Regions from separate parts of the Bradyrhizobium sp. USDA 4510 genome, predicted to be linked through region 1. Evidence: riboswitches for the same ligand, from Rfam matches in the RefSeq annotation. Region 1 holds a riboswitch; each other region holds the start of a gene.

The links. Region 1 has a riboswitch for cobalamin ahead of ACVMDN_RS11075 (DUF1636 family protein). Riboswitches for the same ligand answer to the same signal wherever they lie in the genome.
Region 2: another riboswitch for cobalamin. It lies ahead of ACVMDN_RS02305 (ribonucleoside-diphosphate reductase subunit alpha); the one in region 1 lies ahead of ACVMDN_RS11075 (DUF1636 family protein).
Region 3: another riboswitch for cobalamin. It lies ahead of metE (5-methyltetrahydropteroyltriglutamate--homocysteine S-methyltransferase); the one in region 1 lies ahead of ACVMDN_RS11075 (DUF1636 family protein).
Region 4: another riboswitch for cobalamin. It lies ahead of ACVMDN_RS35220 (TonB-dependent receptor); the one in region 1 lies ahead of ACVMDN_RS11075 (DUF1636 family protein).

Annotation. Positions count from the first base shown of each region.
Region 1 covers NZ_JBSSBT010000001.1:2,503,591-2,507,872, reverse strand. The annotation lists gene cobN (cobaltochelatase subunit CobN) at 1-155, opposite strand, end outside; gene cobW (cobalamin biosynthesis protein CobW) at 155-1,189, opposite strand; gene ACVMDN_RS11075 (DUF1636 family protein) at 1,186-1,560, opposite strand; cobalamin riboswitch at 1,655-1,866, opposite strand; gene cobO (cob(I)yrinic acid a,c-diamide adenosyltransferase) at 1,903-2,556, shown strand; gene ACVMDN_RS11065 (cobyric acid synthase) at 2,568-4,016, shown strand; gene ACVMDN_RS11060 (IS4 family transposase) at 4,153-4,282, shown strand, end outside.
Region 2 covers NZ_JBSSBT010000001.1:484,478-488,759, forward strand. The annotation lists gene ACVMDN_RS02295 (nodulation protein NolB) at 551-763, shown strand; gene ACVMDN_RS02300 (class I SAM-dependent methyltransferase) at 941-1,897, shown strand; cobalamin riboswitch at 2,300-2,514, shown strand; gene ACVMDN_RS02305 (ribonucleoside-diphosphate reductase subunit alpha) at 2,677-4,282, shown strand, end outside.
Region 3 covers NZ_JBSSBT010000001.1:1,275,609-1,279,890, reverse strand. The annotation lists gene metE (5-methyltetrahydropteroyltriglutamate--homocysteine S-methyltransferase) at 1-1,114, opposite strand, end outside; cobalamin riboswitch at 1,216-1,415, opposite strand; gene ACVMDN_RS05660 (hypothetical protein) at 1,928-2,191, shown strand; gene ACVMDN_RS05655 (nodulate formation efficiency C protein) at 2,760-3,608, shown strand; gene ACVMDN_RS05650 (hypothetical protein) at 4,140-4,282, opposite strand, start outside.
Region 4 covers NZ_JBSSBT010000001.1:7,548,405-7,552,686, forward strand. The annotation lists gene ACVMDN_RS35205 (ABC transporter substrate-binding protein) at 1-738, opposite strand, end outside; gene ACVMDN_RS35210 (ABC transporter ATP-binding protein) at 939-1,712, opposite strand; gene ACVMDN_RS35215 (FecCD family ABC transporter permease) at 1,709-2,752, opposite strand; cobalamin riboswitch at 2,865-3,062, shown strand; gene ACVMDN_RS35220 (TonB-dependent receptor) at 3,172-4,282, shown strand, end outside.

The DNA of each region.
Region 1 (4,282 bases):
GGCAGCGCAGCACGGCCGCGCCGCCAGCCGGCCGCGAAGGCAGCAAGATCGCTGTCGGAAAACGACAACACCACGAGATCGGCCGGATCCTGGCCGAGGTCCCTTGGCGTCGCGGTCTCCTCAAGGCCGCGGCTCTCGCGGAAGACGACGTGCATCAGACACCAAGCCGTGCCCTGATCGCGGCTTCATCGATGTCGGCATGTTCGCCGATCACGACGAGCTTCGACTGCCGCGCCCGGGCGCCCCAGGGCATGTCGAACTGATGCCGCACCCGCTCGCCGACCGATTGCACCAACAGCCGCATCGGCTTGCCTTCGACCGCGATGTAGCCCTTGGCGCGCAGCACGTTCTGCTCGCGCGCCAGCCCCTTGATCGAGGCGACCAGCGCGTCGACATCCGAAACTTCCGGAAGATCGATCACGACGGAATTGAAATCGTCGTGCTCGTGTTCCTCCTCGCCATCGTGATGCGACGGCCGCGCCGCGAGATCGCTTTCCGCCGCCGCCCCGAGCCCGAGGATTACGCGCGCGTCGATCGTGCCGTCGACGACGGGCAACATCGGCACCTCGCGCGGCATCTCGGCCGCGATCACCTCTTTCGCTGCCTTGATCCCCTCCGCCCCCGCGAGGTCCGCCTTGGTCAGCAGCACGATATCGGCACATGCGATCTGGTCCTCGAACACTTCCGACAGCGGCGTCTCGTGGTCGAGATTGTCGTCCGCCGCACGCTGCGCATCCACCGCGGCCGGATCAGGCGCAAAACGGCCGGCGGCGACGGCCTCGGCGTCGGCGAGCGCGATCACGCCGTCGACCGTGATCCGCGAACGGATCTCCGGCCAGTCGAACGCTTTCAGCAGCGGCTTCGGCAGCGCGAGCCCGGAAGTTTCGATCACGATGTGATCGGGCTTCACGTTCCGCGCCAGCAACTGCTCCATCGCCGGGATGAAATCGTCGGCGACGGTGCAGCAGATACAGCCATTGGCGAGTTCGACGATGTTCTCGGCCGGACAATTGGCGTCGGCGCACGACTTCAGGATGTCGCCGTCGACGCCTTCGCTGCCGAATTCGTTGACCAGCACCGCGAGCTTCTTGCCGTTGGCATTGCGGATCAGATGCTGGATCAGCGTCGTCTTGCCGGAGCCGAGAAAGCCGGTCACGACGGTGACCGGAATTTTGGCGAGCGTGGTCATTCTGCGGCCTCCGGCACGACGGGAAGAGGTGGAATGCGGGCGAGCGATTGCTTGCGGAAGATTTCCGGACGGCTGCGCCACGGCACGATGCCGTCGGGCGCCGCCGCATAGGCGGAGGCACCGGCGATCACATCCGCGGCATTATCAGCGGACAGTCGGCCGTAGACATAGGACCAGCGCCCCGGCGCGCTGAGCGCGACCGAGCAACCCTGGCTGCAGGCCGACAGGCATGCGACGGGAACCAGATTGACGTCATCAGGCACGCCGGCCTCGACAAGCGCGGCATGCAGGCGTGCACCGGGCGCGAGCTCACCTTCCGCCGGCGTCTGGCCGGCGCGGCAGGTGATGCAGACATGAAGTGTAACGCTCATCGCCCTTCCTGGATTGACAGCGGGAAGCGATGAGGCACACGAACCGATTTTGGACAGGTTCGTTCCCCGTCGCGGAACACCCCGTCCGCCGGTTTCACAACATGCTGCGTTGGCAGGTCTCCCGGCTTGCGGAGCAGGTTTTACCCTTCGATGCCCACCTTCCCGACTCCGTATGGAATCAGTGGCTTGGGCATCTCTCCGGTCACGGTCGCGGGGGCGGCTGCGCTTCGGGCCCGATTTAGCGGAGCCCTATCGCATTCCCTCTTCGCCTGTCGTAGGACAGGAACCAACGCAGGACCACCATTCGTCCAAGCCTCGCACTTGTCAAGCCGAAGGAATGTGATGACTTCTGATGGAAAGGGCGCTGAAGACGGCGCCGTCGGCACCGATCTTTCGCCGGATGCGCGCCACGCGGACAAGATGGCGAAAAAGAAGGCCGCCCGCGACCGCATCATGGCGACCAAGAGCGGTGAAAAGGGCCTGATCATCGTTCATACCGGCGCCGGCAAAGGAAAATCGTCCTCCGCGTTCGGCATGATCGTGCGCTGTGTGGCGCACGGCTTTCCCTGCGCCGTGGTGCAGTTCATCAAGGGCGCCTGGGATACCGGCGAGCGCCGCCTGCTCACCGGGCATTTCGGCGATCTCTGTCAATTCCACGCAATGGGCGAAGGCTTTACCTGGGAGACGCAGGATCGCGCCCGCGACATCGCGGCAGCGCAAGCCGGCTGGAAAAAGGCCAAGCAGCTGATCGCAGACCCGAGCCTGCGCATGGTCGTGCTCGACGAGATCAACATCGCGCTACGCTACGATTACCTTGCGATCGCCGATGTCGTCGACTTCCTGACCACGTCGAAGCCGCCGATGACCCATGTCGTGCTCACCGGGCGCAACGCCAAGGAGGAGCTGATCGAGATTGCCGATCTCGTCACCGAGATGACGCTGGTAAAGCATCCGTTCCGCTCCGGCATCAAGGCCCAGCCGGGCGTCGAGTTCTGACGGGCATCACGATGGCGCGCGCATTGATGATCCAGGGAGCCGGCTCGGACGTGGGCAAATCGCTCATCGTCGCCGGCCTCGCCCGCGCCGCGAGACGGCGCGGCCTGCGCGTGCTGCCGTTCAAGCCGCAGAACATGTCGAACAACGCCGCGGTGACCGTCGATGGCGGCGAGATCGGCCGCGCACAGGCGTTGCAGGCGCTCGCCGCCGGCGTCGAGCCGCACACCGACATGAACCCGGTGCTGCTGAAGCCCGAGACCGATGTCGGCGCCCAGGTCATCGTGCACGGCAAACGGATCGCCACCGCACGCGCGCGCGAATATGCCGGCATGAAACCATCGCTGATGGGCGCGGTGCTGGAGAGTTTTGCGCGCCTGAAGCAGCGCGCCGATCTGGTGCTGGTCGAGGGCGCCGGCAGTCCCGCCGAGGTTAACTTACGCAAGTCCGATATCGCCAATATGGGTTTTGCGCGCAAAGCCGACGTGCCAGTGGTGCTGGTCGGCGACATCGACCGCGGCGGCGTGATCGCGCAGCTCGTCGGCATCAAGACGGTGATCGACCCTGACGATGCGGCGATGATCCAGGGCTTTGTCATCAACAAATTCCGCGGCGATCCGACATTGTTCGATGACGGCTATCGCTTGATCGAAGAGCGCACCGTCTGGCGCGGATTTGGCGTGCTGCCCTGGTTCGTCCGCGCCGGCGAGCTTCCGGCCGAAGATGCGCTCGGGCTCGGCGAGGCGCGCAAGCCCGGCCAGCACAAGATCGCATTCCTTGCGTTGTCGCGGATCGCCAATTTCGACGACCTCGATCCCCTGAAGCTCGAGCCCGGCGTCGATCTCGTGATGGTACGTCCGGGCGAAGCCATCCCGGGTGATGCGAAGCTCGTCATCCTGCCCGGCTCGAAATCGACCCGCGGCGATCTCGCCTTCCTGCGCGCGCAGGGCTGGGACATCGACCTCCTCGCGCATCATCGCCGCGGCGGCCATGTCCTCGGCCTGTGCGGCGGATACCAGATGCTTGGACACAGCGTCGCCGACCCTGAAGGGATCGAGGGGCCCGCCGGCGAAACACGCGGCCTCGGGCTGCTCGATGTCACGACCACCATGACCGAACACAAGACGCTGACGCGCGTCAGCGCGGTGCATGCTGCGACCAGCCAGCCGATCAACGCCTATGAAATCCATATCGGGCGCACCGACGGCCCGGATCGCGCGCGGCCTTTTGCATCATTCGACGGTACGGCTGAGGGCGCGGTTTCCGCAGATGGGCGCGCTCACGGCAGCTATCTGCACGGCCTGTTCGCCTCGGACGAATTTCGCAAGGCTTTCCTCGCGCAACTCGACATCGCGGCGGCTGATCAGCCCTACGGCGCCAGGGTCGAGAGCGCGCTCGACGCGCTTGCCGAGCACATCGAGACCCATCTCGATGTCGAAGGCCTGCTCGCGCTGGCGCGTTAAAGCGAGATGATTCCTTCTCACCTCGCCCCGCGTGCGGCAGGGGTGTCCGGGGAATGATTCACTGTGTCGCGGTGCATGCTCGGCAGGACCGAGGCAAATCGGTCTTTTCTGGTTGTCGAGACACAGAGGGCCGAGCATGCGATATCGCGGTAGCATTTTTGGAAGGCTGCTTGAACCGATCAATCGACGGCAGTTTCAGACGGTTGTGGATCGTCTGGACGGGGATGCCTACGACAAGTCGTTCAGGAGCTGGGATCATCTGGTGA
Region 2 (4,282 bases), 2.0 Mb from region 1:
AGTGTTGAGCGGCAGAGTTCAACAGGTCCTACCACTTGCATCCTGTTGCTCGGTGCGCCTCCAGCGCTCAGTTCCGCGACCATCCATGGGGACACCGCCGTCTTCACGCCGTATGCTAGGACGGACAAGCTTTCGAGAAGCTGACGGCGCTCAGACGATTTCGACACGATTGATGACATGGCCTTGCCAGTAAGGCCGGACGGATTTTCAATGCCGGTGTCAGCTTTGTATGGTTGCGTTGACTTGGCCTGGTGCAATTCCCGTCTGCCGATCCGCAGCATTCGTTGATTTGGTCTAACGATCTCGCAAGATCTCCGGAGCATCTCAAGATGGGGCACTGGTTTCGCGCTCGATGATCATCAGGTGACGAAGGCTCGTCAGCTTTCGGTCAGCTTGCGTTTCTAGGGTGCTGGCCCATTCGCGCTCACGAAGGTGCCAATCTCATCACGTGACAAAACGGTTCTTCTCATGTTGCCTGCCGTTGCCTCGATCTCTCTCAACCCGGCTGAATGGTTCTCCAGCGGCTGTTTATCGGTGCGGGACCAGTTTCATGATAGTCTTGCGCAGGCAGCTTCGAAGCAAGGTGCAGCTTCGTGGGCCTGCCGCCTGGCATCCGGCAGGTAAACCGGAAGGTAGGGATCATTTCGATTCGGCCTTGACGAACCTGTGGGATGTTGGCGATCGCGTCATTCAGGTTTCGCTCATCTCCAAGGGCGCCGGCGCCGTCAGCTTATCTCTGAATAAGCTTCTATCGGTGGGCTGAGCGGGCTGATGGTTTCTTCGCACAACAGCAGGATCGCTCGCGCCGCGACGCGCAGAGGGGGTGATGCGCTTGTTCACTTGCCACTTCTGCTACCGCATCGGCGGATGTAAGGGCCTACACCCTATATAACCAAAGTGCAGGCGGGTACGAAGGCAACAGCCGTCGAGCTGCTTGCAAATGAGAGGAGACATTGCGTTGCGGATAGATTTCTCGCGCATCAATCGGTCTAAAGCTGCATTCCACGATATTTATGCTTCGGATGATCCGAGGGCATATTTCTCGGTCCTCGGAGACCTGGATTATATGATACCGGACGTGGCTGAGCCGGTTGTGCGCCAAATACTGGCAGCGAAAGCTTCGGCCACCGGCCTCAAGCCCGTCGTGCTCGATGTTGGTTGTTCGTACGGTATCAATGCAGCGGTGCATCGCTTTCCGCTGACCTTCGCGGGCTTGCGTCACCGCTACGCCCGGCGTGAGATGAGAGCGATCAGCTCTGAGACATTGGTGAGTCTCGATCGCAGTTTCTATGCAGCCTGGCCTGATGTCGGGTTGGCACGCTTTATCGGCCTCGATGTGTCGGCAGCGGCGGTCAGCTATGCGAAGAATGTTGGCCTTTTAGAGCAGGGCATTGTCGCTGACCTTGAAAAGGAGGCGCTATCGATGGACAGCGCGCGCATTCTCCGCTCCGTGGATGTTATCATGTCGACCGGATGCATCGGCTACGTTACCGAGAAGACGTTCGGCGAGATTCTCGATGCGGCAGAGAAGCAACCATGGATCATCTCCTTCGTGCTACGAATGTTCCCATTTGAATCGCTCGCCGCGACGTTCGCAAACCGTGGTCTTGTGACAGAACGTCTTGCCGGCGCAACGTTTATCCAGCGTCGCTTTCGCGATGCTGAAGAATTTGAGAGCTGTTTGGCCAGCTTGGCGGCCCTTGGCGTGGATGCCACCGGCCTCGAATCGGAAGGGCTGTTTCACGCCGATCTGATCTTGTCTCGCCCCGAGGCGGATGCGCGCGCCATGCCTTTGGAAGACATTGTCACTGTCGCCAGCGGCAGGGGACGGCCGATCGGACCCCGTTACGTTCATGTTGAAAGTAAGGAGGGCTTGCAGGTCGCGCTGGAGCCGTGACAGGCGTGGGACCACTGTGCAGCGCGATTCGGTTCGGGGCTGGATGCAAGGCCATTCCGGTCGACGGCGCGCCAGAGCCGATGTTGTTCGCCCGCGAGTGGATAACGAATTCGTCCAGATGCCATTGGTCGCGGCGAGCAGGAGCGCTGCGAATCAAATCAAGCGTCTGGCCGAATTGCTCCTCTACTGACGCGCCGTTTCTTAGATTCCATCAATGCGACGTGCGAGCCAGGAATTCCCTCGACCTTTGCGCAGGCTTGACGGAAACCGGTAATGCAGCCCAACGGCATATCCAATCACCTGCAGCAGAAGCCGACAGCGGCGACAAAGTCGTCCGGGCTTCGGTATGTTTTTGCGTTTCAATCTGGATCTCCCCAGTTGACGAATCCCGGCGAGTAGTGCCTATGTCTAGCCAGTCACGGTCTTCTGGCCCCAACATTTTGTAGGTCGGAAGCTAAGAGGGAACCCGGTGCGCCGAACGGCTACTCCGGGGCTGCCCCCGCAACTGTAAGCGGCGAGCGGTTGTCATCATGGTCACTGGCGCAGCACAGCGCCGGGAAGGCCGACAGCCGCGGCGACCCGCGAGCCAGGAGACCTGCCGCGACTGAACGAAAGTCCTCGGGCGGGGTGCCCCGTTGGGTCGCTTGCAGCCGGAGACGTTTGACCGGTTTCCTCGCAAGTCATCCGCGCAGTCCCCCCCGCCTAACATCGCGGGGTTGCCGATGTCGCCGTCTTACGATTTCGATCAGCATGGTCATCTCATTGAGGAGCCGGCGCGCGTGAGGTCGCAGCCATTGCAGGCAGAGCCCAGCGCGCCTGAGTTGTGTCTTGTGCCGCCGCCGTCGCCGGCCCCGCTGCCGTACCCCCTTGCGCCATCGCCAAAGCCGGCCGATCTCAAGCTCGATCGGACGCGCGACGACCTGTTGACGCCGTTCGGCAAGCTGACGCTGAGCGACCGTTATCTGCTCGCCGGCGAAATGATCCAGGACATGTTCGCGCGGGTGTCTTGCGCCTTCGCGGATGATGTTGCGCATGCCCAACGTCTCTACGATGCGATGTCTCGGCTGTGGTTCATGCCAGCCACACCGGTGCTCTCCAACGGCGGCACGACGCGCGGCCTGCCGATTTCCTGCTTCCTTAACTCGGTGTCGGACTCGCTCGAAGGCATCGTGGGCACCTGGAACGAGAACGTATGGCTTGCCTCTAACGGTGGCGGCATCGGCACCTACTGGGGCAATGTTCGCTCGATCGGCGAGCAGGTGAAGGGCGGCGTTACCTCAGGCATCATCCCGTTCATCCACGTCATGGACGGCCTGACGTTGGCGATCAGCCAGGGCTCGTTACGGCGCGGCTCGGCTGCGGTCTATCTCGATATCCACCATCCCGAGATCGAGGAGTTCCTCGAGATCCGCAAGGCGTCCGGCGACTTCAACCGCAAGAGTCTCAACCTGCATCACGGCATCAACGTCACCGATGAGTTCATGCGTGCCGTAGGCGCCGGCACTGCGTTCGCTCTGCGCAGTCCGAAGACCAAGGAGGTTATCCGCGAAATCGACGCCCGCCAGCTGTGGCAACGCATCCTGGAGAACCGGCTGCAGACGGGGGAGCCTTATCTCTTGTTCATCGATACAGTGAACCGCGCGCTCCCCAAGCACCAGCGCGAGCTCGGCCTCAAGGTCTCAACGTCCAACCTGTGCAGCGAAATTACCCTGCCGACCGGCATCGATCATCGCGACGAGGAGCGTACCGCCGTGTGCTGCCTGTCGTCGCTCAACCTCGAGACCTGGGACCAGTGGAACGAGGAGCCTGGCTTCATCGAGGACGTCATGCGCTTCCTCGACAACGTGCTGACCCACTTCATCACGGTGGCGCCGGGCGTCATGAAGCGTGCCCGCTACGCCGCCTTGCGTGAGCGTTCCGTCGGCCTTGGCGTCATGGGCTTCCACTCGTTCCTGCAGGCCAAGAGCATTCCGATGGAAAGCGTCGTGGCCAAGTCGTTCAATCTGAACATGTTCCGGAAAATCCGTCGCGATGCTGATGCGGCATCCGTGACGCTCGCGCGCGAGCGGGGGCCGTGCCCGGATGCCCTGGAACGAGGCGTGATGGCCCGCTTCAGCCATAAGATCGCGATCGCGCCGACCGCCTCGATAAGCATTATCTGCGGCGGCACCAGCGCTTGTGTAGAACCCATCCCGGCCAACATCTACACCCATAAGACCTTGTCCGGCGCCATCTCGGTGCGTAATCGGCATCTCGCCAAGCTGCTGGCCGCCAAGGGCGCCAATACTTCGGCGATCTGGCAGTCCATCATCGCCGCCGAGGGTTCGGTCGCCCATCTCGACATCCTCTCGGAAATCGAGAAAGCGGTCTTTCGCACCGCCTTCG
Region 3 (4,282 bases), 1.2 Mb from region 1:
TCTGAACCGAGAACGCAAGCCAGCTCTTGACATCGGAAGCAAGCTCCGTTTCGAGTTCAACATCGACCGGCACGTGAAGCAGCGAACAGGATGGGGCGATCTGTACGCGATCCTTGCCGAGCTTCGCAATGGCGGGATCGAGCCGCTGGCGCAGCGCCGACAAATTCGTCCGCCACACATTGCGACCGTCTATCACGCCGAGTGACATGACGAGTTCACTTCGCCCGGCAGCAATGATCTGATCCAATAACTCCGGCGCCCGAACCAGATCGACATGCAGGCCGGCAACAGGTAGGCGCAAGGCGGTGTGAAGATTGTCGCCAAGGTGGCCAAAATAGCTGGCAACCATGATCTTGATGGCCGGCCCTTCCTTGGCGAGCCGGTCATAGGCATGCAGCAAAGATTTTTTTGCCCCCTGATCCAGATCAAGGACCATACAGGGCTCGTCAAATTGAACCCATTCTGCTCCGCGTTTGGCCAATTCCTGCAGAACCTTGATATAGATCGGTATCAGGTCATCCAGGAGTGACAGTGGCTGGATCGCGGGATCCGCACTCTTGCCTAGCTTCAAGAAAGTGGCCGGACCGATCAGGACAGGGCGCGTCTGAAAGCCAAGGGCCTTGGCTTCCTCATACTCCTCGATAGGCTTGCGAGAGGAGAGTCTGAAAGTCTGCCCCCGATGAAATTCCGGAACCATGTAGTGGTAGTTGGTATCGAACCACTTGGTCATCTCCTGCGCGGGTGCGCCATAGCCGCGAGGTCCGTGACCGCAACTCGCATCCTGACTGCCGCTTTGTGAACCGCGTGCCATGGCGAAATACGTCTTGAGAGAAGCAGGCTCGGCTTTCGAGGCATAGACTTCCGGGATGGCGCCGACCATGACACTGGTGTCGAGCACCTGATCGTATAGCGAGAAATCGTTCGACGGAATGATGGTGACACCGAGGGATTTCTGGCGCGCCCAGTTCGCCGCACGTAGGCCGGCTGCGTCCTCGAGCAATTGCTGTTCGCTGATTCTTCCGGCCCAATAGCTTTCGAGCGCGAGTTTAAGCTCGCGTCTTGGACCGATGCGCGGCGTTCCGAGCGTGGCAACCGGAAGCGAGAGAAGAGACATAGCGTTAACCCATGTTGGGGGCAAAGGCCATGGCGGACGCAGGCAGGAGACGTCGCGCGAGCGACGGCTGCTTGGCGCACCACCGGGACACCCCGCCCGTGGACGAACATATTGTCGGGGCAGGTCTCCTGGCTCGCGGGTCATCGCCACTGTCCGGCCTTCCCGAAGCCGCGCAGGCTTCAGTGACTCTGTTGGACAGCGGCTCGCCGCTCACAGTTGCGGGGGCAGCGCCGGCATCACCGGCTTCCCTCTTAGCTCCGGATCAAGCAGGAACCGGAGCACCTCGACGACTTGGATTATCGGCAAGACAACTCCGCCGTCAACCTCTCAAATTGATGCTGCGACGTCTCCTACGTGTTGACGATGCACGGCCACTCTTGATCGCGACGTTGAAGCCACTCTCCAATCACAGATATCGGGGTGACCATCTGCGAGGCGCGTTGGCGTCGGACCGCGTGTCAGATCATGGAAGAGACGAATGCGGCCTGGGCGATGAAGGTCACGGTGCCGAGACAGGACGCTCTTCACGCGATCCAGCTTTCAAACATTCATCGAGCACCCTTCGATAAGTCCCCCTTTCTCCACCAACAACCAGTGTGAATAGGCGCGCTATACGCTAAATCCGCCGGCATACTCAGCGAGCATGTTGATCTACGACCAATCCTGGTAGGCGCCATGCGGACGTTTTTTGGCGATACTGCGAAAAGCAAGCATAGTGAATCACCAACGAAAAGAGTAGCTCGCAATGAAAATGGCTGTTTGGAGTGCCCTCGGCGTCTTTGCTGCTGCCGTCTTTGCGGTCGGCCTGTTCGGGTGGATAGCAAGGCCACTTATGAACCCGGCCGTCAGACAGATGCTCTCGAACGTTTTGAGCAGTTCAAGCCGAAGCTAGCTCAACCCGAGGGGCTTGGCCTTCTTGCCCGGTCGGTACGACTGCATGGAAGCGCGGCTCTTCCAAATGTTGACTACGGCGACGAACTGATAGACGCCGGTCACGAAGCGGGCCATCACGCGAGCGGCGAATGTCGTCGTCCCATCGTCTGCCTGACTTTTGAACTTGCGAGCGCCAATTCCTAATCGCTCGCCGCTGATGGGCGGCTTCGCCTCGTTGTGGCCATAAAGCGCCTTGCACAACCGGTTGAGGCACTCTCGACCTTGGCAGCAGCGGCAACGAACCCGGACCACACCGGTTCGATGGCGGCAAACCTGCACTCAATTGTCGTCTGGCTTCTGGCAGCGAGGCTTTCAAAACTGCGCTGCTCGGAGATCCAGTGCGTGACAGGAATGAGCCACGAAAGTCGCTGCGAATAGGCTTAATGGCAACATAAATAAGGTGCGCAGGTCGGGAAGTCGACAAAGGCGGCACAAATCTGGTGCGAACTGCCTGCTATTGCCTGGCACGAAGAATGCAAGTCCTCGCTTGCCCAGGCTTCTCCTCCTGGGCTGGTCCAGCATTGCAAGTTGAAGCTTTGGCTGACCACTGAAGTTAGCGGCGCGTGACATCGAGGGACAGCGCCTGCTTGCGCGGGACATCAGCAGGTGCTCGCGTCACGTTGCCGCTAACTTCTAGCGATCTCGTAGAGCACGTCGAAGATTGTCCGCTTTGGAATTGACGCGTGGATGAGAACCAGATAGGCCGGCAGCAATGAAGAGAATGTCTGGAACGCGCGTGCTTTGGTTCTGTCTCGGTCGATCGCTGATCTGCCTGGCCGGGCTGGCAGCGACAAACAGCAACGTTCGCGCCAACGACAGCGCGCCTGTCGAAAGGGTCAAGTCAACGTGGCGAGCGCAAGACGGCGAGACTATAGAACAAATCATCTCCAAGGTCTCGAAGGTGGCTCACTTCGTCCCTCGGTCGTGGGGAGTCGCTGAAGCAATTGACCGAACAGAGTATGTGTACTTTTCGTGGACCAGGCACCAAGACAACAAATCAGACGAACAGTACGCAATCACTTGGAAGATCGCGACCGACGGAACGATCAGACTTGCGTCGCCATATGCCAAGCCGATTGAATTGGGCTGGCGCGCCTTTGCGCTCTCGTTGATCGCCAGTGAGGTCACCGATGGCGAAAGGGACGCAAATCTTCGCTTTCTGCACGATCCTGTTAACTTCAACTTCGTAACGACCGCACAAGGCAAGCTCGGCAATCTTCTGCGGCACGGCCGGTGCCATATCATTGAGCCCGTTGCGGTGGATTACGCGGCGAAACCGAATGACAAACCGACGAAAAAGGGTGATCTTTGGCGCGTTCTGCTTTTGGTGAACTGCAAGATCCCAGGGCCCCATTATTTTACTCGCAACGGCGTCATCGCTTTCGAGAAAAGCGAAGGACAAGATTGGGAGCCTCAATCTTTTTTTGCCAAACGTATCGCAGCCTTTCCTGCAGGCTCTTGGTTCGATCGCATAGAGCCAAATAAACGAGAAACAATAGAGAGGGCGCGAAAGGCCTCGGCCAATGATCGCACAGAGCAAGATCGCGGCGCAGCTCCTTGACGCTGAGCGCCTCTGAGTAGCGGCCAAAGCACACACGCTCGGAAACGTTGACGTGTGCTGTTCTGTCTTTGCAACAGACCGGCAGCCTCTCTCGCAGCTTGTCACAGGAAAAGGCACACAGCACTGTTGCTCGCGGCTCATTGTGCGAGAAATCGATGCTATGATCAGACGACCACGTGCCGGCTTACGAGAACCGATTTAGCCTTCCCCGCACATACGCGGTGCGCGGACGCCAATCTACGACGAGGCCAGCTCGAAATCCCATTCTGCAGCGGACTTCGCCCAGCAGGCGTGCGCGCAGCGCATCGCTTCAACGGAAAATGGCACCCGCAGGAGCGTGAGCATAGCGACGCCGAAGGCGGCACGCGGGACCGAGTGCAGCGACGAGACCGGTTAAATGGGTACCCGGGAACGGGGCAGTGATAGCGACGCCGGCATTCTTGATGGCGGCGGGCGCCTTTCCCGAGTACCCCCGGCGAGGAGCTCCGCAGCCGTGCGCAATGGATGGACCGTAGACTTGAGACGGAGGATCTAGATTTCCTCGGGCGCATTCGTCTGCGCGTCATGAATCCTGATCTGAAGCATGGGAAAGCGCTTCTTTAATTCTTCCCTACCCGCCCGGGCGCCGTCTCTCGTTGTAAACTCGGCTTCGAGTCGGCCGTCCACTTCAAGCC
Region 4 (4,282 bases), 5.0 Mb from region 1:
CCGCTCCGGCAGCACGATGCGCTTGCTTTGCGGATAGAAGCGCTCCAGCGCCGGATGCAGCAGGAAGGCGCGACCGTCATCCTCGGCGCGGTCGCCGGCTTCCGACACCAGGATGAAATCCGGCCGGAGTTTTACGATCGCCTCCAGCGAAGCAAACCCGCCTGCGCCGACGCCAAGTTCGCCGGCGGCGTTGGCGAGGCCGGCTGCCGCCAGCAGCGAGCTGACCAGGCTATGGTCGCCCGAGACAAAGCCGCGCCGCTCCAGCGGCAGCACGCGGTAATGATGCGCGCTTGCCGCCGCCCGCGCATGCGCGATCGTCGCATCGAGGCGCGCGATCTCGGCCTCCGCGCGATCGGGATGCTGCACCACATCGCCCATCGCGCGAATCTGGTCCTTCACCTCGTCCAGCGTGCGCGGCACGGTGAATTCGACGAGGTGCAGCCCGTGGGCCTTCAACAGATCGCGGGTCGCGCGCTTGTCGAACAGGCTGACCACGACGAGGTCGGGCTTGAGCAGCAGCACGTCCTCGGCCTCGCCGGACAGGCGCGGAAAGTTTCGCGCCTTCTCCGCGGCCCAGGATTGCCAGGCATCGCGCGAGAAGCGGCTGAGGCCGATAATCTGGTCCGGATCGGCCAGCGACAGCACGAGCTGGTCGCTGCAGACATTCATCGAGACGATGCGCGGTCCGGCGGCGAACGCGGCGCCGGCGGAAATAAGCCACAGCAGTATCGCGACCACCGCACCAAGATGAAGCGAAGCGAGATGGCTGCCACGCTGAAGGTGCGCCCCCTCTCCCGCTTGCGGGGGAGGGTTGGGGTGGGGGTTTCGCCGCGAGCCATATCGTGGAGAGAGCCCCCACCCGCTGCGCTCGTCGAGCGCAGCGACCTCCCCCGTAAGCGGGAGAGGTGAACTGAGCTTGTGGTGAGGCCGTGGCCACATCAGACGTCCGCCCACGGCACGATGACGGCTTCGCGCTGAAATTCGGCGCGATAGGCGCTGACCCGGAACACGCTGGCGAGGACGCTCTCCGACAGTGCCTCGACGGGCGCGCCTTGCGCTGCCAGCCGCCCCTCCGCGAGCACCAGCACATGATCGGCAAAGCGCGCGGCGAGTCCCAGGTCATGCGTCACCACGATCACCAGCACACCGGCATCGGCGACGTTGCGCAGCTTCTGCATCACGTCGATCTGGTGGCGTGGATCGAGCGAGGCGGTCGGCTCGTCGGCGAGGATCACCGGCGCCTCCACCGCGAGCACCCGGGCCAGCGCGACGCGGCTGCGCTCGCCGCCGGAGAGTTCGGTGACGCGGCGATCGCTGAACTCAGTGACGTCGACCGCCTGCATCGCGCGCAGCACCGCCTCCATATCCGTCTGCGACAGCCGCGCCGGATCGGTCGCGCCGTGCGGATAGCGGCCGAGCGCGACGATGTCGCGCGCCGGCAGCGGCCAGTGCACCATGTGCCCCTGCGGCAGGTAGGCAAAACGTTTCGCACGCTCGCGCAGCGGCAGCGACGCCAGCGGATCGCCGCCGATCCGGATCTCGCCGCCCGACGGAATCAGCCCGGAGAGTGCGCGCAGCAGCGTGGTCTTGCCGGCGCCGTTCGGCCCGACCAGCGCGACCAGATGGCCCGATGGCAACGACAGCGAGACATCGTGCAGCACCTTGCGGCTGCCGAGCGAGGCATTGAGAGCGGCGGCGGAGAGCAGCGTCATGCCACGCCTCCGCCGAGCGCGCGGCGTTCGCGCATGATCAGATAGAGGAAGAACGGCACGCCGATGATCGAGGTCAGCACGCCGACCTTGATGTCGGAGGTCGAGGGAATGATGCGCACCGCGATGTCGGCCGCGAGCAGCAACGCCGAGCCGGTGAGCGCACTGGGCACCAAGAGCCGCGCCGGATCGTGACCGATCACGGGACGCATCAGATGCGGCGCAACCAGGCCGATGAAGCCGATCGTGCCGGTGACTGCGACCGCGCCGCCGACGCCAAGCGCCACGCCCGTGATCACGAAGAGCCGCAACCGCCCGACGTCGACGCCGAGGCTCTGCGCCGCCTCCTCGCCAAGCGTCAGCGCGCGGAAGGCGCTCGCCTGGCTGAGCAGGATGGCGGCGCCCGCGACGATGAAGGGCAGCGCCAGCGCCACGTGCTGGAAGCTGCGGTCCTCCAGCGAGCCGAGCAGCCAGAACGCGATCTCCAGCACCACAAACGGATTGCTCGAGAGATTCATCACCAGTGCGGTCGCGGCTCCCGCAAAGCTCGAGATCGCGAGCCCAGCGAGGATCAGGATCAACAGCCCGGCATTGCTGCCGGCGATCGCAAGCAGCGCGAACACCGAGCCGAAGGCGGCGATGATCGCCACCACCGGCAGCGCGTAGGAGCGCACATCGGCGAGGCCCAGCGCGATCACCAGCACCGCGCCGAACGCCGCCGATTGCGGCGCGCCGAATAGCGACGGCGAGGCCAGCGGATTGCGCAGCAGCCCTTGCAGCGCCGCACCGGACAGCCCGAGAATGCCGCCGATCGCAAATGCCAGGATGGTGCGCGGCAGGCGGATCTCGCGCACGATCACCTGCGCCACATCGCTGCCGCCGCCGAACAGCGCCTCGATCACCGCGAGCGGCGACAGCCGCACCGGCCCGATGCCGAGCGAGAGCACACACAGCAGGACCACGAGCGCGAGCAGCGCCGCCGTGGCGCCCCACCGGCGCCGCGCCGCGACCTCGGCCGCCAAGGCAAAATCCTGCGCGCTCATCGGATCCATGCTCTTACAGCGATCGCCGTGGCAGACAAGCGACACTCGACAAAAACCGTGGCCGCGCGGCCGCCGCCCGACTTCCGCCGGATTGACTTTGCTACCCGGCCGAACCCTAGATGAACATGACGGTTCTTTCATGAGATGAAAAGGGAATGCGGTACGGGGAAACTTCCCCAACGCCGCGGCTGCCCCCGCAACTGTATGCGGTGAATCCTTCGTCACAGGCCACTGGGAATCTCGGTCCTGGGAAGGCGACGAAGGGTAACGACCCGCGAGCCAGGAGACCTGCCGTCAGCCGTGGTCACACGCGATGCTGCCGGTCGGGGAGTACAGGCATGAGCTTCACCTGATGCTGTGAGCACGATGGTGAGACTGGTTCGCGGTGACGTGCCACTGACGTTGCCGAGGCCTTGCTTATGTTCTCCTTCCCTTTCCATCGGCGGCGCCGCGCGCTTCTGCTCGCGTCGACGATGATCGCGCCGGCGATCCTTGTCTCCGCAGCGCGGGCGCAGCAGGCACCCGCTCCCGATCAGCTGCCGGCGATCGAAGTCACCAAGCCGGGCGACCAGAACGTCACGCGCGCCAGGCCGGCCGCTGACGAAGCGCCGGCGCCGCGACGCCCGGCGCCGGGCACCTCGCAAGGCAACAATACAGGCAGCGGAGCCGGATCGGGCACGACAGGGACCGGCGTGGCCACCGGAACGGGCGGCACCGGCGGCCGCCAGTTCGCCGGCATTGTCGGCTCCTCCTCGGCCGTGATCACCGCCGACGACATCGCGCATTCGCCGGTGCAGTCGTTACCCGAGATCCTCGCGCAGGTGCCGGGCGTGCAGCTGCAAACGCCCTATGGCGGACCGAACGGCGCCAAGACGTCGGTCGACCTGCGCGGCTTCGGCGCATTCGCGACCGACAATACCCTTTTCCTGCTCAACGGCCGCCGCCTCAACGACGTCGACAAGGCCGGCTTCGACCTCACCACGATTCCGCTCGATTCGATCGAGCGCATCGAGATCACGCGCGGCAACAGCGGCGCGGTGCTCTACGGCGACAACGCGGTGGGCGGCGTCGTCAACATCATCACCAAGACCGGCGTCGGCGGCCCGCCGACGACGATGCGGGCCGAGGCCGGAGTTGGCTCGTTCAACACCCGCATGGCCGCGGTCTCCGCGGCGCTCAATTCCGGCCCGTGGTCCACCTCGTTCTACGGCAACGGCATCAAGTCGGACGGCTACCGCGTCAACAATGCGCTCGACCAGCGCAACGCCGTCGGCAACATCAACTACACGACGCCTGATCTCACCGCCTTCCTGACCGTCACCGGCAGCGACCAGAAGCTCGGCCTACCCGGCGGACGGCTGGTCGATCCGTCGATCGGCGTGAACGAGCTGCTCACCGATCGCCGCGGCGCCGCGACGCCCTTCGACTATGCCAACCAGCAGACCGCCAGCGTCACCGCCGGCTTCACCAAGACGCTGATGAACGGCGTCGACCTCATCGTCGACGGCGGCTGGCGGCAGCGCGAGACGC